Regions from separate parts of the Kitasatospora sp. NPDC059146 genome, predicted to be linked through region 2. Evidence: riboswitches for the same ligand, from Rfam matches in the RefSeq annotation. Region 2 holds a riboswitch; each other region holds the start of a gene.
The links. Region 2 has a riboswitch for cyclic di-AMP ahead of ACFXPX_RS35525 (hypothetical protein). Riboswitches for the same ligand answer to the same signal wherever they lie in the genome.
Positions count from the first base shown of each region.

Region 1: linked by a shared signal. The riboswitch ahead of ACFXPX_RS36035 (NlpC/P60 family protein) and the one ahead of ACFXPX_RS35525 (hypothetical protein) in region 2 are both predicted to bind cyclic di-AMP.
Region 3: linked by a shared signal. The riboswitch ahead of ACFXPX_RS38415 (transglycosylase family protein) and the one ahead of ACFXPX_RS35525 (hypothetical protein) in region 2 are both predicted to bind cyclic di-AMP.
Region 4: linked by a shared signal. The riboswitch ahead of ACFXPX_RS26220 (peptidoglycan DD-metalloendopeptidase family protein) and the one ahead of ACFXPX_RS35525 (hypothetical protein) in region 2 are both predicted to bind cyclic di-AMP.

Region 1 covers NZ_JBHZCY010000130.1:11,173-15,375, reverse strand. Annotated here, with positions in the region: gene ACFXPX_RS36040 (NlpC/P60 family protein) at 1-402, opposite strand, end outside; gene ACFXPX_RS36035 (NlpC/P60 family protein) at 629-1,744, opposite strand; cyclic di-AMP (ydaO/yuaA leader) riboswitch at 1,755-1,910, opposite strand; gene ACFXPX_RS36030 (NlpC/P60 family protein) at 2,250-3,284, opposite strand; gene ACFXPX_RS36025 (NYN domain-containing protein) at 3,506-4,203, opposite strand, start outside.
Region 2 covers NZ_JBHZCY010000126.1:3,442-7,644, forward strand. Annotated here, with positions in the region: gene ACFXPX_RS35515 (IclR family transcriptional regulator) at 1-179, shown strand, start outside; gene ACFXPX_RS35520 (hypothetical protein) at 351-959, shown strand; gene ACFXPX_RS35525 (hypothetical protein) at 1,040-2,380, opposite strand; cyclic di-AMP (ydaO/yuaA leader) riboswitch at 2,388-2,495, opposite strand; gene ACFXPX_RS35530 (MoaF N-terminal domain-containing protein) at 2,940-3,269, shown strand; gene ACFXPX_RS35535 (alpha/beta hydrolase) at 3,343-4,203, opposite strand, start outside.
Region 3 covers NZ_JBHZCY010000152.1:7,214-11,416, forward strand. Annotated here, with positions in the region: gene eno (phosphopyruvate hydratase) at 1-1,042, opposite strand, end outside; gene ACFXPX_RS38415 (transglycosylase family protein) at 1,323-2,105, opposite strand; cyclic di-AMP (ydaO/yuaA leader) riboswitch at 2,107-2,277, opposite strand; gene ACFXPX_RS38420 (cytochrome P450) at 2,487-3,788, opposite strand; gene ACFXPX_RS38425 (SDR family NAD(P)-dependent oxidoreductase) at 4,091-4,203, shown strand, end outside.
Region 4 covers NZ_JBHZCY010000068.1:7,899-12,101, forward strand. Annotated here, with positions in the region: gene purB (adenylosuccinate lyase) at 1-143, shown strand, start outside; gene ACFXPX_RS26215 (MFS transporter) at 151-1,692, opposite strand; cyclic di-AMP (ydaO/yuaA leader) riboswitch at 2,005-2,187, shown strand; gene ACFXPX_RS26220 (peptidoglycan DD-metalloendopeptidase family protein) at 2,190-3,155, shown strand; gene ACFXPX_RS26225 (DUF2470 domain-containing protein) at 3,415-4,140, opposite strand.

The DNA.
Region 1 (4,203 bases), on a different contig from region 2:
GGTGCGGGCGCGGGTGAGGTAGGCCTCCGGGTCGCTGGAGAGCATCAGCTGGGCGGTCTGGGTCATCCCGCCGCCCCGGTACTCGGCCCCGGCGACCGTGGCGAGGTCCCCGCGCAGCTCGTTGAGCTGCTCCTGGGCGGCGGCGACCTCGCCCTGGAGGATCGTGGTCTCGCCCAGCAGCCGCTTCTGCGCCTCCTGCGCGGCGTTGTACTTCTCCGAGGCCTGTTCGGCCTCGTCGTACAGCTGCTCGACCTGGGCCTTGACGTCCTTGCGGTCGGGCGCGTCCGGCGCCCCGGGGGCGGCCTGGGCGCTGCCGGCGGTCGCCACACCCAGGGCCGTGGTGGCGGCCGCGGTCAGTACCAGCGCACGGGCGAGCAGTTGGGAACGACGGTGCACGGGCATGCGGCAACGGCTCCAGTCCTGCGGCGCGGCCCCGCGGCCGCGCCCCGGTGGGCGGCCGTCGAGCGGGAGTCCGGTGGCAGACGTTAGCGAGTCCGGGCAAGTGAGTCCAAACCCCTACCGACCCGAATATTTGACCCCTAATCGGACACCAGGTCGAGCCGCCGGAAAAGCCGCAGGCCCGGCCCTCCGTGACGGAGGACCGGGCCCGTGAACGCGTGGCCGGGGATCAGACCCGCACGATGGAGGCCAGCGGCATGTTGGAGACGGCCTCGTAGCGCACCGACGCACCCGGCTTGGGAGCGTGCAGCACCTGGCCGTTGCCCGCGTAGATGCCGACGTGGTGGGCGTCGCCGTAGAAGATCAGCATGTCGCCGGGCTGGGCCTGGGAGATGTCCGAGCCGATCCGGGTGCCGGCGCCGGCCTGCTCCTGCGAGGTGCGCGGCAGCGACACCCCGGCCTGGTTGAACGCCCAGACCATCAGGCCGGAGCAGTCGAAGGAGCTGGGGCCGGTGGCGCCCCAGACGTACGGGCTGCCGACCTTGGTGGCGGCGGCGGCCAGCGCGGCGGCACCGTGCGAACTGCCCGGGGCGATCTTGACCGGCGCGGCGGTGGAGCCCGAGCCGAGGTCGCTGCGGCTGCTGTCGCGCGAGGCGCGGTCCGGGGCGGCGGCCTTCGCGGCGGCGTCCGCCTTGGCCTTGGCGTCGGCGGCGGCCTTGTCCTCGGCCGCCTTGATCGCCTGGCGCTCCTGCTCGGTCAGCGTGTTGAGCAGGTCCTGGGCGGCCTTGAGCTTGTTCTGGACCTCGTCCTTGGAGGCCTTCAGCTGCTGGGTCGTGGACTCCAGCTCGCCGAGCTTGCCCTGGGCCTCGGTGCGGTCCTGGTCCAGCTTGCGCTGCTGGTCCTGGAGCTGCTTGAGCTGGTTCTTCTGGGTGCTGCCCGCCTGGTTCAGCGCGCCGGCCTGGTTGAGGAAGTTGTCCGGGCTGGAGGAGAACATCAGCTGGACCGTCGGGGATATGCCCCCGTTGCGGTACTGCTCGCCGGCGATCTCGGCCAGGCCGCCCTGGAGGTCGGTCACCTGGGCCTGCTGGCGGGCCACCTGGTCCTGGAGGCCGGAGACCTGCTTCTCCAGCTCCTGCTGCTTCTCCTGCGCGGCGTTGTACTTCTCGGTCGCCTGCTCGGCCTGCTCGTTGAGCTGGTCGACCTGCTCCTTGACCTGGTCCTTGGTCGGCTGCGGGTCGGCGTGCGCGCCGGACTGCGCGGAGAGCGCGACGGCGGCGGCGGCGAAACCGGTCAGGATCGAGACGCGGGTACGGCTGGCGGGCTTGGGACGACGATGGGACGCCACGAAGGCGGACTCCTTCTTCCTACGCCGCCTACCGGGTGAGCTGACGGGTTCGGGCCGGAAGCATGCCCTACGACGCCTCACCGGCCTCACCTACGGCCGACCTGGCGCCGATTCACCCCGGAGGAACGTGTGGTTCCCCGGCTCCGCTCCACAGCGCCCCCGACTACTGGGCTCCCCTGTCGGGCAGTCGCTTCGACCTGCCCCGCTGTTTCGCGAACTCGGCGGTAACCACCGCCGCCACCCAGGCTGGGTGATCGACTGTGCGGTGGTTCGGAGCACGACCCTAGTAACTGAACCGTGATCCGTTCAAATCCTTGTCAGAAAAAAGACGGAAGATTACCCATGTTCTTTTGTGAAAATGACTGATGGTGATCACCGGCGCACGCAAAGCTGATCGACTCTCACCCTCCGGCCCGCCCGGTCCGCAAACCCGGAGCGCCACCCCCGACCGGAGGTGGCGCGGATCACAGGGCCGGAACCGGCCCCTCGGGGAGGTACCGGAGCGTCAGATCCGGCGGATCGTGTTGATCGACATCGCGTCGGCCTTCATCACCTTCACCACGTCACCGGTGTGCGGCGCGTGGACCACCATGCCGTTGCCGATGTACATCCCGACGTGGTGCATGTCGCCGCCGTAGATCACCAGGTCACCCGGCTGGGCGGTGGCCAGCGTCACGGCGGTCCCGATGTGGCCCTGCTCCTGCGAGGTGCGCGGCAGCGAGACGCCGGCCTGGCCGTACGCCCAGACCATCAGGCCCGAGCAGTCGAAGGTGGAGGGCCCGGTGGCGCCCCACACGTACGGCGAACCCTGCTTGCTCATCGCCTTGGCCACCGCCACGGCGGCGTAGCCGCTGGCCGGCGGCAGGTTGCTGAGGTCGACCCGGTCGGCGCCGCGGGAGGCGCGGTCGTCCTGCTGCTGCTGGGCCCGGAGCGCGGCCCGGTCGGCGGCGCTGAGCGAGTTCAGCAGGTCCTGGGCGGTCTTCAACTTGGTGTTGACGTCCGCCTTGGCCTGGTTGAGGTCCTTGGTGGTGGAGTCCAGGGAGGCGAGCACGGCGGCCGCCTCGGCCTTCTCCTGGTCCAGCCGGCGCTGCTGGTCGAGCAGGCCCTTGAGCGCCTCGGTCTGGGTGGTGCTGGCCTGCTGGACGCTCGACGCCTTGTCCAGGTAGCCGGACGGGTCGGAGGAGAGCATCAGCTGGACGGACGGGTCGATGCCGCCGGTGCGGTACTGCTCGCCCGCGACCTGGGCCAGGCCCACCTGGAGCTGGCTCATCTGGTCCTGGCTGCGGGCCACCTGGTCCTGGAGCTGGTCGGCCTGCTTGCGGAGCTGGTCGGAGCGCTCCTTGGCGCCGTTGTACTTCTCGGCCGCCTGCTCCTGCTCCTGCTGGAGCTGGTCGATCTGCGCCTTGACGTCACTCTTGTTCGGCTGCGGCGCGGCATGCGCGGCGACCTGGGCGGAGAGGGCGACCGCGGTCGCAGCAGCAGCGGTGAGCACGGAGACCCGCGCGCGGCTCGGCTGCTTGGGACGGCGGTGGGAGGCCAAGGGACCGGCTCCTTCTTCCATCGGACTCACCTGATCAGGTGAGATTCCGGAAAATAGGTTTGACGCCAGACCCTAGTGAAGATCTACCCGTTTTGCCACTCCCCCGAAGGCGTGAACTCCGGTTCCCCCACTGACTTCACCGGATCCGCACACCCGCACGGAAGCCCCACTGACCTGCCGTCACAGCCCCCATCCCGACTCCGACCCGGCTCGGGGCCGGCTCAGGGCCGGGCCAGCCGGTTCAGCAGCAGCACCGAGGCCACCGGGCGCGCACCCGCCTTCCGCACGCCCTCCGCGACCTCCCGGTCGGTGGAGACCACCACCACCGGACGGCCCTGCGGCTCGGCCCGGACCAGACGGCGGATCAGCTCGTCCGCGGTCTCGCCGGTCCGGCTGAACCGTACCCGCACCCCGCGCGGCGGCGCCATGATGACCGGTACGTCCAGGTCCTGCCCGTCGAACACACAGGTGACCTCCGCCTGGGTGCGCTGGGCCAGCATCGCCAGCCCGCCCAGCAGCCGGATCCGCTGCTGCTCCAGCGGCAGCGCCGGGTACCCGGTCTTGGTCACGTTGTAGCCGTCCACCACCAGGTGCACCTGGGGGATCGCCAGCAACTGGTCCAGCAGCGCCGGGTCGTCCTCGGCCAGGCCGCGCCGGGCCACGTCGTGCGGCGAGGCCGACCCCGGCACCACCGCCTCCACCAGGTCCGCCGGGCGGAGCTGGGAGACCGGCAGCGCCAGCTCCCGCTGGAGGCCCTGCGCCGACTGCAGCACGGTGTCCAGCAGCAGCCGCAGCCGCATGTCCTCGACGCTGCGGCCCTCCCGGGCCGAGCGGCGGCCCTGCTCGACCGCGGTCTCCAGTTCGGACACCCGGTGCCGCAGCCGCCGCGCCTCGGACTCGGCCGCGCTGCGCTCCCCGG
Region 2 (4,203 bases):
AGGAGATCGGCGTCCGCTGCATTGCGCTCGCCGTCCCGGGCGCGCCGACGCCCACCGCGCTCTCCGTCTCCGGCCCGGAGGCCCGGATCCGGGCGCTGGAGGAGCAGGCGGGGGCGTCCGCACTGGTGCCGGTGATGCACCAGATCGCGGCCCGGCTGGGGCAGGTCCTGGCGCCATGACGTTCCGTCAACCCCTTTCAGGCGAACGGTAGATCCGGCGAGGACCGGTGCCCGCCGTTCGAGTGGCGGCGGGCGAGTTGTGCCGCTATCGCGGCCACGGCTCGGACACCCTGGTGCGGGCGCGGCCCGCGACAGCGCGGGCCGCCGGAGCGTGGGAGCAGGGTGGACGGCGTGGAGCAGCACGGAGTACGGGGCGGCGCGGGGCGCAGGAGGTTCGGCCGGGCCGGATTGCTGGCGGCGGTGACGGCGGGCTGCGCGGTGGCCTCACTGGCCGCCGGGCCCTCCTGGGCGGTGCGGCACCCGGTGCCGCGCCCGGATCTGGGGACCGTCGCGCCGGGGGCGCCCGAGGCGTCCACTCTGCCCGCCGTGGTCGCCAAGACGTCCCGCTCCCACCTGGAGGTGGTCCGGATCGACCCGGATCCGGCGCCGCCCGGCGGCGCCACCACCATCCACGCCTTCGTCGCCAATCTCGGCCCGGACACCACCGCCTCACCGCTCACGATCACGGTCACCCTGCCGAACGGGGTGACCCCGGAGGGCCCGTACTTCCCCGACAACTGCGCGGTCATCTCGCGCGGCAGGCAGGTGCGCTGCGTGTTCGGTCCCGGACTGCCGGACGGGCGCAGCGTGACCGCCCTCGTCCCGGTCCGGCTCTCCGACGACCTGGAGCTCGGGATCCTGGAGGGCGGCTCGGTCGAGGTGCGCAGCGCGGACGACCCCGGCGGCAGGGGTCACCGGGAGGAGTTCGACATCAAGGTCGTCGAGACGGCGGGCGACTGACGCGACGGATCGCCCCACCGGTCACCGGCCGCCGGCGAGCGGCTGCCGGACCTCCGGTGACCGGTGGGGCGGGCTCGTGGTTACCGGTAGACGCGGACGTAGTCGGCGGCCATGGTGATCGGGGTGTTCCCCTGCGGGGCCGGGTGGTACTTGCCGGCGCTCACCGAGAGGTTGAGGATCAGGTACGCCGAGAAGTTGGCCCCGACGCCCTTGCCGTCCGAGAACACCTTGACGCCGTTGACGTACCAGTCCACCGAGTTGGCGCCGTAGTAGGTGCCGATGGTCACCCACTGGTCGGTGCCGATGGCGCTCGCGTCGGTGTAGTAGTCGGGGTTGCCGGGGTTGACGTGGTTGGTCAGCTCCAGCAGGTTCGGGTTGTCGGGGTGGTACTCGAAGGAGTCGATCTCCCCGTTGCCGTTCTTCCAGGTCCACAGGGCGGGCCAGGCGCCGGTACCGGCGGGCAGCTTGACCCGGGTCTCGGCGTAGTCGCCGGTCTTGACCTGGAACCCCTCGGCGGAGCCCTCGGTGGTCAGGAAGCCGGTGTTCCAGGACTGCTTGCCGTTCTCCAGCGTCGGCCCGCCCGGGGTGGCGGTGAAGGTGGCGACGCCGTTCGCGACGGTGACGTTGTTCTTGTTCAGCCAGTCGAGCTTGTTGTCGTCCGGGTTGTGGTTCCCGTACTTGTACGAGGTGCTCTTGTCGCCGACCCAGCGCTGGCCCCAGTTGATCGGGCCGTTGAACTCGTCGGACCAGGTCAGCGACTTGCCGGCGATCGGGGAGGACGACGCCGGGGTCGTCGGGGTGGCCGTGGCGGTGGGGGTCGGCGTCGCGGTCGGGCTCGCGGTCGGGGACGCGGTGGGGGACGCGGTCGCGGTGGGCTTCGCCGTCGGGCTCGCGGTCGCGGTCGGGGAGGGGGTGGGCTTCGCCGTCGGGGACGGGGTCGGCGTGGGCGTACCCGTGGCCGAGACCACCAGCTGCTGCGAGGGCAGGTTGTGCCAGGCGCCGCCGAGGTCCTGCCAGAAGCCGAACTGGGTGTACGTCCCGGCGGCCAGGGTGCGGGCGGCGCTGGTGTAGGTGAGTCCGCCGGGGCAGATCTGCACGTTGCTCGCGTTGCCCGGGAAGTCCAGGTTGGTGCCGCGCGCGTCGCGGACGCCCACGCCGACGGTCTTGGCGGTGAAGCAGGACGAGGAGTGCAACGCCAGCGAGGCGGTGCCCGCCTTCCCCGCGACCATGGTGGCGGGGGCGAGGCGGTCCTGGGTGACGGTCGGGCCGGTGGCGGCCTGGGCGCCGGAGACGGACGGCAGGCCGAGCAGGCCGGCACCGGTGATGGCGAGCGCCCCGGTCGTGGCGAGGGCGGTGTTGCGGCCACGGTGGGACGGACGGGCGTGGCGGGGCGCGCGACGGCGCCGGGCAGGCTGGTGCATGGGGGTCCTCTGCCACGCCTGCGAGGTGAGCTGTCGGATTCGGGCTGCAGTTGCCCGGCCGCCTGTGGAGCGGCTTCACCCCTAGCCACGCCCCGCACGCTGGTGCGTACGGGCCGGGCGCTGACCTTGGTTCCCCCGCTCCCGTCCGCTGTGGTGCTCGGGTACTCGCCGGCGGGTGGACGGGACTCGGCGTCCCGGCGGCGGGGTCCGCGACAGCGGACGACGACTGCAGGCTAGGCAGGCCGTCCGTGGACGGACAACCTCATGGGGCCGGTTGTCGCGCAGCTCACAGTGGTGTCGATCAACGACGCTGCGTGGCGGCCGAGTTGATCAATGGAGCCGACGCCGACCCGCGGCCCCGCCGGGCCCGCCCGGGATGGGGGTCACACACGGTGCGCGGCGCGGCGGTGGCGGACCGTGTGTGACCGCCGTGGCGTGGAGCCGCCCGAGTCCGCCCCATCGGATAAATTGGAGCCCTGGGATTTTCCGCGGTGCACAAGAGCACCGGCCGGAGCCGTACGACCCGTCCCCCGTTCCAGAGAAGAGGTTCCGCCCCACCATGACCGCGTCCCTGCCCGCCTTCGCCGGCCGTACCTACGTCTTCCGGGCCGACAACGGCGCGGCCTTCCGCAACTCCTACTCGGCCGACGGCACCCGGCTGCGCTGGGAGGGCCTCGGTGAGTCGGCGGGCCAGTGGGAGGACGTGCGGCTGCACGTCGCCGAGGTCGCGCCGGAGATCTACTTCATCAGCTGGACGGAGCAGAGCGGGATCACCGTCAGTCACGTGATGGACCTCAACGCGCTGACCGTACGGGCCTTCTGGACCTTCGAGGGCGAGGGCGGCCGGGTCGGCCAGCTGCACACCGGGACGCTGGAACGGGTCGCCTGACCGGCGCCGGAACGCACCGAACCCCCGGGAGCCGAGGCTTCCGGGGGTTCGGTGCGTTCCGCGGGCGGCGCCGTCAGACGGTCTGGCCCGGGTGGCCCGGCTGGTTCGGGACCTTGAGGTGCTGGGACAGCCACTCCAGCGAGGACGGCAGCAGGGCGCTCCAGGTCTCGAAGTTGTGGCCGCCGTTCTCGAGCATGCTGTAGGAGACCTTCATCGGGCTCCTCGCGGCGTCGATGAACGCCTCGGTGTCGTGCTTGTAGTTGCCGTCGCCCTTCTTGGTGCCGGCCAGCAGCACGGAGACGTCCGGCTGCGGCATGTTCTTCAACCGCCACATCAGGTCGGCCTCGTCGCGGCGCTGCTTGCTGCCGCCGAAGAGGTCGCCGGTGGTCGGGTCGTCGGCCGCCTCGTAGTACCCGGACAGGGACACGGCGGTCGGGAAGACGTCCGGGTGGCGCATGGCCAGCTTGAGCGCGCAGTAGCCGCCGGTGGAGTTGCCCATGAAGGCCCAGGCCCGGGGGTCGGCCGAGACCCGGTAGCTGGCCTGGATCGCCGACGGGACGTCCTTGGTGAAGTACGTGTCGGACTGGGCGCCGCCCGGGATGTCCTCGCACTCGGTGTCCTGCGGCAGGGCGGGCGAGGGACGCATCAGGACCATGACGGTCGGCTGCATCCGGCCCTCCTGCAGCAGCTTGAGCGCGGCGCCCGGGTAGTTGAAGCGGGTGATCAGGTTCTCGGCGATTCCTGGGAATCCGGTGCTGACGATCACGGCCGGGAACTGCTTCTGCGCGTACTCGGGCTGGAAGTACTGCGGCGGCAGGTAGACGAAGCCCTCGGTCGACAGCCGGCTCTCCTTGCCGTCGATCCGGACCTTGCGGATCTCGCCGGACTGGCCGGGCTCACGGCCCATCGCGCCGCCGCCCTTGACCGACGCCTG
Region 3 (4,203 bases), on a different contig from region 2:
CGTCCAGGGTCTCGGTCAGCGAGCCGATCTGGTTCACCTTCACCAGCAGCGCGTTGGCGGTGCCGGTCTCGATGCCCTTGGCCAGGCGGGCCGGGTTGGTGACGAACAGGTCGTCGCCGACCAGCTGGACCTTGTCGCCCAGCTTGACGGTCATGGCCTTCCAGCCGTCCCAGTCCGACTCGTCCAGCGGGTCCTCGATGGAGACCAGCGGGTAGGAGGCGACCAGCTCGGCGTAGTACTCGATGAGCTCGGCGGCCGACAGGGCCTTGCCCTCGAACTGGTAGGCGCCGTCCTGGAAGAACTCGGAGGCGGCGACGTCCAGGGCCAGCGCGATGTCGCGGCCGGGCACGTAGCCGGCCTTCTGGATGGCCTCGGTGATGAGGTCCAGGGCCTCGCGGTTGCTGTCCAGGTTCGGCGCGAAGCCGCCCTCGTCGCCGAGGCCGGTGGACAGGCCGCGCTCCTTCAGCACGCCCTTGAGGGTGTGGTAGACCTCGACGCCCCAGCGGACGGCCTCGGAGAAGGACTCCGCGCCGATCGGAGCGATCATGAACTCCTGGATGTCGACGTTGGAGTCCGCGTGCGAGCCGCCGTTGAGGATGTTCATCATCGGGACCGGCAGGACGTGGGCGTTCGGGCCGCCCAGGTAGCGGAACAGCGGCAGGTCGCTGGCCTCGGAGGCGGCGTGCGCGACGGCCAGCGAGACGCCCAGGATGGCGTTGGCGCCGAGCGAGGACTTGTCCGGGGTGGCGTCCAGGTCGAGCATGGCCTGGTCGATCAGGCGCTGCTCGGTGGCGTCGTAGCCGACCAGCTCCGGGCCGATCTGCTCGATGACGGCCAGGACGGCCTTCTCCACGCCCTTGCCGAAGTAGCGGTTCTTGTCGCCGTCGCGCAGTTCGAGCGCCTCGAAGGCGCCGGTCGAGGCACCCGACGGAACAGCGGCACGACCCGTGCTGCCGTCGTCGAGGCCGACCTCGACCTCGACCGTGGGGTTGCCGCGGGAGTCGAGGATTTCACGGGCTACGACGACATCGATGGACGGCACGAAGCATCTCCTTGCGGAAGCAGGGTCCGGCTGCGGGTGGTGCTGTCGGCCGGACGATTGCGGAGTCGTTACGACCAGAGCCTAACCGCCCGGGCTCCCGGGGCCACCTCGGCCCGGGCTGCGTCTCACCGTGTGGCCCGGCTACCCACCGGTAGTTCACCTGCTCGTCCCGGTGCGTCCCACCGGGGCGTCCATCGGGGCGGGCGAACGCGGACGTAGGGGGCCGCCGGGCGCGGCCCCCTACGTGTCCAGCGTGTCGTTCTCCGTGGAACGGTCCGGCTCAGCCCAGGTGCAGGACCTGGCCGGGCACGATCATGTCCGGGTTGCCGCCGACCGTGGTGCGGTTGCCGTCGTAGAGCGCCTGCCAGCCGCCGGACACGCCCTGGGCGGTGGCGATGCCCGACAGGGTGTCACCGTCCCGGACGGTGTAGTCGTGGCCGGTCGTGGCGGCCGGGGCCTGCGCGGCCCGCGGGGCGGCGTGCTTGGGGGCGTACTGCTGCGCCGACGGGGCGGCGGGCTGCTCGGCCTGCTTCGGCGCGGCGTGCTTCGGCGCGTACTGCTGGACCGGCTTCGGCTGGGCGGGCTTGGCGGCGGCCTTGGGGGCCTGCTGCTTGGGTGCCTGCTTCTGGGCCTGCTGCTTCTGCGGCTTGGCGTCCGAGGAGGTGTCCACCTGGGCCGGGGCGCCGCCCTTGCTCAGGCCCGCCTTCTGGGAGCAGACCGGCCAGGCGCCGGGGCCCTGCGAGGCGAGGACCTTCTCGGCGACGGCGATCTGCTGCCCCTTGCTGGCCTGGTTGGCCTGCGCCGCGTACGCGGTGCCGCCGTACGCCTTCCAGGTGCTGGGGGTGAACTGGAGGCCGCCGGAGAAGCCGTTGCCGGTGTTGATGCTCCAGTTGCCGCCGCTCTCGCACTGGGCGACGGAGTCCCAGACGGAGGCCGGGGCGGCGGAGGCGCCGGTGGCGGAGAGGAGCGGCAGTGCGAGTCCGACGCCGGCCACACCGGCGACGGCGATGGCCTTCTCGGCCTGGGTGCGACGGCGATGACGGCCGGTTCCAACGAACAGCATGAAGGTCCCTCTCCGCACGCCTGCGAGGTGAGCTGTCGGGTTCGGACCGGGAGGTGGCCCGGCCGCCGTCTGCGGAATCGATTCCGCGCGGGCGGCTTCACCCCGAGCCGTGGAGGAACGGCAACAAACCTGGTTCCCCCGCCCCTGCCCAGGGTTCTGGTCGGTTTCCCGTGACGCGGCGGGCAGGATTCGGCGTCCGCGCACGAGGTCCGCAGCTGCGAACTCCACGGAGACTAGACAGATCCTCAGACGAATCACAAGCTCATATCACCGACATCACACAAGAATTACGGCCCGTGTTCGATCGCCTACCAACGGCGGGGCTTTGTCCGGTTTGATGAGCGTTCATACCACCGCCGGTGGCCGGTTCCGGATGCTTCGTCAGCGTGTCGTGGCCTCAGGACGACTGTGCGGCGACCGGGGCTCCGGACTGAATTCGACCGGAAGTTCGCGCAATCCACGCATGATCAGGCCACCCCGCCAGCGCAGATTCTCCGGGCTTTCGGCCAGCCGCAGATCCGGCAGCCGGGAAAGCAGCGTGGCCAGCGCGGACCGCCCCTCCAGCCGGGCCAGCGGGGCTCCGATGCAGTAGTGGATGCCGTGCCCGAACCCCAGGTGCGGGTTGTCGCTCCGGGCCAGGTCGAGGGTGTTCTCGTCGGAGAACCTGGCCGGATCGCGGTCCGCCGCCGCCAGCACCACCAGCACCGGGTCCCCGACCGGGATCTCCACCCCGCCGATGGTCAGCGGAGCGGTCGCGAACCGCCAGGTCGCCAACTCCACCGGCCCGTCGTAGCGCAGGAGTTCCTCGATCCCGGTCTCCAGCAGCGCGGTCTCGCCGCGGGCCACCGACTCCTGCAGCAGGGCCCGCTGCCCGGGATTGCGCAGCAGCGCGTACGTCCCGTTGCCGATCAGGTTCACCGTCGTCTCGAACCCGGCGAAGAGGAGGATGAAGGCCATCGCGGCGGCCTCGTTCTCGGTCAGGTGCTCGCCGTGGTCGCTCGCCCGGATCAGGCCGGAGATCAGGTCGTCCCCGAGGTCCGCCCGCTTGCGGTGGATCAGCTCCAGCAGGTACGCCCGCATCCGCTTCACCGCCCGCCCCACGCCGCCGCGTTGGCCGCCCCCGTGCCGGATCATCATTCCGGCCCAGTCCCGGAAGTCGTCCTGGTCCTCGGAGGGAACGCCGAGCATGTCGCAGATCGCGTAGATGGGGAGCGGGAACGCGAACTCGTGGATCAGGTCCGCCGAACCGCGCTGCGCGAAGCCGTCGATCAGCCGGTCGGTGAGCTGCTGCACCCGCGGCTCGAACTCCGCCACCCGGCGCGGCGTGAACGCCTTCGACACCAGGCGGCGCAGCCGGGTGTGGTCCGGCGGGTCGATGTTCAGCAGGTGGGTCATCAGGTCCGCCTGCCGCTCCCCCGGGATGCCCACCCGGCCGGTGCGGTGCGCCTGCCCGCTGTGGTGCGCCGGGTTCTTCGAGAGCCGGCCGTCCGCGAGCGCCTGCCGGGCGTCCGCGTAGCGCGTCACCAGCCAGGCCTCCACCCCGCTCGGCAGCGTGGTGCGGTGCACCGGGGCGTGCTCGCGCAGCCAGGCGTAGGCGGGGTACGGGTCTGCGGCGAACTCCCAGGTGAAGAGCTGCGGGTCGGGCTGGGCGGCGGGCTGGGCGCCCTCGGGCTGAGCTGGCATGGGTCGACCGTAACCGCTGGACCGGAGGGGCCCGGACCACCGGCGCACGCGCCCCCGCGGCCGGCCGGAGGCCACCGCCGCGCGAACCGTCCGTGACCGGCGCGCGAGCGGAACGCCGACACTCCGTGGACGGCCCGTGGACGGTGCGTGGACGGGCCTTGGCCAGCTCTTGGCCGGGCGGCAGGCGTGAGCCTGGTCACCTGAGGGGTAATCCCTGTTGCGGAGGGTCAGGACCTGCCTACGATCCTCCGAAGTACGCGCGGGCGCCGGTGCGGTGTCGCCCGCAGGGAGGAGCTGGACCAATGACGGTCAGCGGAGCAGTCGTCGTCATCGCGGTACTCGCGGGCGGTTCGGGGGCCGACCTCGCCCGCCGGTTCACCGCGGCCGGCACCGCCGGGATGCTGATCGCCGACAC
Region 4 (4,203 bases), on a different contig from region 2:
CCGGGCTGGACGCGCTGCTCGCCGACCGGCTGTCCTTCACCGGTGCGGCCGGGGCGCAGGTCGCCGAGGTCGTCCGACAGGTGGAGGCCGTCGCGGCGGCCTACCCGGAGGCGGCCAAGTACGCCCCCGGCGACATCCTCTGACGAGGAGTCAGTTCTCTGACGAGGGCCCTGCCGCCGTTCCGGTGGCGGGGCCCTCGCGCGTCCGGGGGCGGCCCGGGTCGAGCGGCGGGGTGGTGGTGGCGCAGGGCCAGTCGCAGTTCGGCTCGGCCACCGGGTGCTCCTCCTCCGGCGCCAGCACATTGCCCCGGACGGTGGCGAAGGCGATCAGCCCGCCGGCGGCCAGCAGCCCCGCGCAGATCAGCATCGCGGTGTGGAAGGCGGAGTCCACCGCGGAGGGCACCCGGTAGGCGTCGCCGCTCAGTCCGGCCAGGGCCGGCAGGGCGGCGACCGCGAGCAGGCCCGCCGCGCGGGCGGCGGCGTTGTTGACGCCGCTGGCGATGCCCGCGTGCCGCACCTCGACGGCGGCCAGCACGGTGGCGGTCAGCGGGGCGACCAGCAGCGTCATCCCGGAGCCCATCACCGCGACCGCGGGCAGCACGTCCGCCCAGTAGGAGGAGCCGGGGCCGGTGCGCAGCATCAGCAGCACCCCGACGGCGCACAGCAGCGGGCCGACGGTGAGCGGGACGCGCGGGCCGATCCGCTTGCCGAGCCGTCCGGCGCGCGCGGACAGGGTCAGCATCAGCACCGTGATCGGCACCAGGGCGAAGCCGGAGACCAGCGGGGAGAAGCCCGAGACGATCTGCAGCTGCACCACCAGCAGGAAGAAGACCCCGCTGAACGCCGCGTAGACGCAGAGGGTGACCAGGTTCACGGCGGTGAACAGCCGGGAGGAGAACAGGCCGAGCGGCAGCATCGGGTCGGGCGTGCGCCGCTCGACGGCCACGAAGGCGGCGGCCAGCAGCAGGCCGATCGCACCGGTGACCCAGACGGCGGGGGACAGTCCCTCCCCGGCGGCGGTGAGCGCGTAGGTGACGGCGCCGAGCGCGAGGGCGGCGAGCAGGGCGCCGGGCACGTCGAAGCGGCCGGCGGCGGACTCGTCCCGGCTCTCCGGGACGTAACGGGAGGTCGCCGCGATCACGGCGGCGGCCAGCGGCAGGTTCAGCAGGAAGATCCAGCGCCAGCCCGGGCCGTCCACCAGCCAGCCGCCGAGGAAGGGGCCGACGGCCGCCGACACCCCGCCCAGGCCGGACCAGAGGCCGACCGCCGCCGAGCGGTCGTCCGGGTGGAAGACCGCCTGGAGCATGGCCAGCGAGCCCGGGGTGAGCAGCGCGCCGCCGATGCCCTGGACGGCGCGGGCGGCGATCAGCACGTGGATGGTCGGGGCCGCGGCGCAGGCCGCGGAGGCGACGGCGAACCAGACCACGCCGATCAGGAAGACCCGGCGCCGTCCGTAGCGGTCGCCGAGGGCGCCGCCGAGCAGGATCAGGCCGGCCAGGGTGAGCAGATAGGCGTTCAGGGTCCATTGCAGGGAGGCGAGGGAGGCGCCGAGGTCGGCGCCGATCCGGGGCAGGGCGACGTTGACGACGGTGCCGTCGAGCATCGCCATGCTGGAGCCGAGCACCGTCGCGAGGAGTACCCAGCGGCCCTGCGCGGTGCCCAGGCGCAGAGTGCCGGCTTGAGAGGTGGCCACGGGCCGAATCCTGCGCCCGCCGGGGCGTACGTGACAAGGGTCACCGGGTGGTGTGTCGGTCGGTGGCGGTGCGTGAACGGACGGTCGCACGGGGGTGGTCCCGGCGGCGCAGGGTGGTGGATCAGTGGCGCCGGGTGAATGGATCGTGCACGGAGCGTGCAAGGGATCATTCGGAGGGTGACGGGGCCGCGGGGGTTGTTGCCGATTCAAGAGATCGACATTGCTTCACCCGAACGGATGAGTTTTAGTTCAGCGACCGCCCGGCCAGTCCGGACGGATCCACCGGGTGGAACGCCGAGTCCTGCCGCTGCCCGGTGGCTCGCACCGAACTCTGTACGGCAGGAGCGGGGGACCCACAGGTAAGTCGCCGGACCGGAGTTCGCGCCTTTTCGGGCGCGGACCACCAGGGCCGGCTTGGGGTGAAGCCGCACATGCGGCCGGGCAACTCCAGCCCGAACCCGACAGCTCACCTCGCAGGCGTCGGAGAGGAAAATTCCATGCCTGCACAGGCTCGTCGTATCGCCCTGCCCCGTGCCGCCCGCATCGGCATCGCCACCGCCGTCACCGGGGCCTCGTTCGTCCTGCCGCTCGTGACCGCGATGAGCGCCCAGGCGCACACCGCCCCGGCGGCCACCACCGCCCCGGCCGCTTCCGGGGCCGCCGCTCCGGCTGCCGCCCCGGCCGCCCAGCAGAGCTACCGCGTCGTCAGCGGTGACACCCTGTCGAAGATCGCCGACGCCAAGAACGTCGAGGGCGGCTGGCACGCGCTGTACGAGCAGAACCGCTCGGTGGTCGGCGCCGACCCGAACCTGATCTTCCCCGGTCAGCAGCTGGCCCTCGCCGGTCACGCCGCCGCTCCGGCGAAGCCTGCCGCCCCGGCCAAGCCGGCCGCTCCGGCGAAGTCCGCCGCGCCGGTCACCCAGGACACCTCCGCTGCCGCGGACTCCCAGGTGCAGGTCCGGACCGAGGCCGCCAAGCCCGGCGCCCAGGTGCAGACCCAGGTTCAGACCGCCGCCCCGGCCCAGGCCGTGACCGCGGCCCCGGTCGCCGCCACCTCCGGCTACGTCGCCCCGCTCGCCAACCCCGTGCTGGGCGAGGCCTACGGCGTGGCCGGCTCGATGTGGGCCTCCGGCCACCACACCGGCCAGGACTTCGTCGCCTCCACCGGCACCCCGCTGCGCGCCGTCGCCAACGGTGTCGTGGTGAAGGCCGGCAGCGACGGCGCCTACGGCAACGAGGTCGAGATCAAGCTCGCCGACGGCAAGTACGCCCAGTACGCGCACCTGTCCTCGATCGGCGTGAGCGTCGGTCAGACCGTCACCGCCGGCCAGCAGCTCGGTCTCTCCGGTGCGACCGGCAACGTGACCGGCCCGCACCTGCACTTCGAGATCCGTACCGGTTCCGAGTACGGCTCGGACATCGACCCGGTCGCCTACCTGCGGGCGCACGGCGTCGCGCTCTGACCCTCCGGGTCCTTCCGCAGGAACGTGTGAACCACCGCTGGTGCGGGGCGAATCGACGCCCGGGATGGTCATGTCGGGTGACCGCTCGACCGGGTGATCGCCGCACCGGTGGACCTGGGCGCGGGACACGCCCAAGGCCGGCCCGGCCGTACGGGACAACCTCTCGTACGGCCGGGCCGGCCGCTGCCGTTTTCCGCTCGGTCGTCGTGGTCCACGGGTACGTCTCGTATTCGCGCTGACTGCGCCGACTGCGGCGGCGTCAGGTGCGGCGGGCCGGGAGGCCGTGTTCGGCGGCGGCCATCAGGTCGTGCATCCGGTGGCCGAAGTCCTCGGTGTCGCGGGCGGGTTCGGGGAAGACCAGGCGGACGTCGCGGTGGCCGTGCGAGTGGTCCAGGCGCAGCACCAGGCCGTGGCGGTCCAGGGCGAGCGGGCGGACGGCCGGGCCGTGGGTGAGCAGCGCCGGGTCGAGCAGCCGGGTGAGCAGGTCGAGGGCGTCGGCGTGGTCGTCGGCCAGGTGGGTGAGCAGGGCGGCCTCGTGACGGGCCAGCGGGTCGGGGGCGGCGAGGGAGAGGTCGGCGGCGGTGAGCGCGCCGGTGCCGTACGGGGTGGCGAGGACGGCGTGGGCGACGTCGACCCGCAGGTGGACGCTGAGGCCGTCGTCGGCGAGGTGGGCCAGGTGCAGCCGGCCGGCCAGGGTGAGTCGGCCGCGGATGCGGTCGCGGACGGCCACGGGGGAGACGTCGGTGACGTCGAGCACGACGGCCAGGCCGTCGGTGGCGGTGGCGCCGGCGAGGGCCGCGACGAGCGGGGCGTCCAGCGGGGCGCGCAGGCGCAGCCGGGAGCCGTGGACGGAGACCGGGGTGTCCAGGTCGTGGTGCTCGCCGAGGGCGCGGACGGTGAGCGAGGAGGTCGCGCTGAGCAGGCTGCGGACCCGCTCGGCGGTGGTGGGCTCGGGCACCTCGGCGTCACCGGCGGTGATGCTCATGAACGGACCTCCTGTTGGTTAGGTGAGGCTAACCTAATGTCCCCCTGGAGGTGTGGCAAGTGG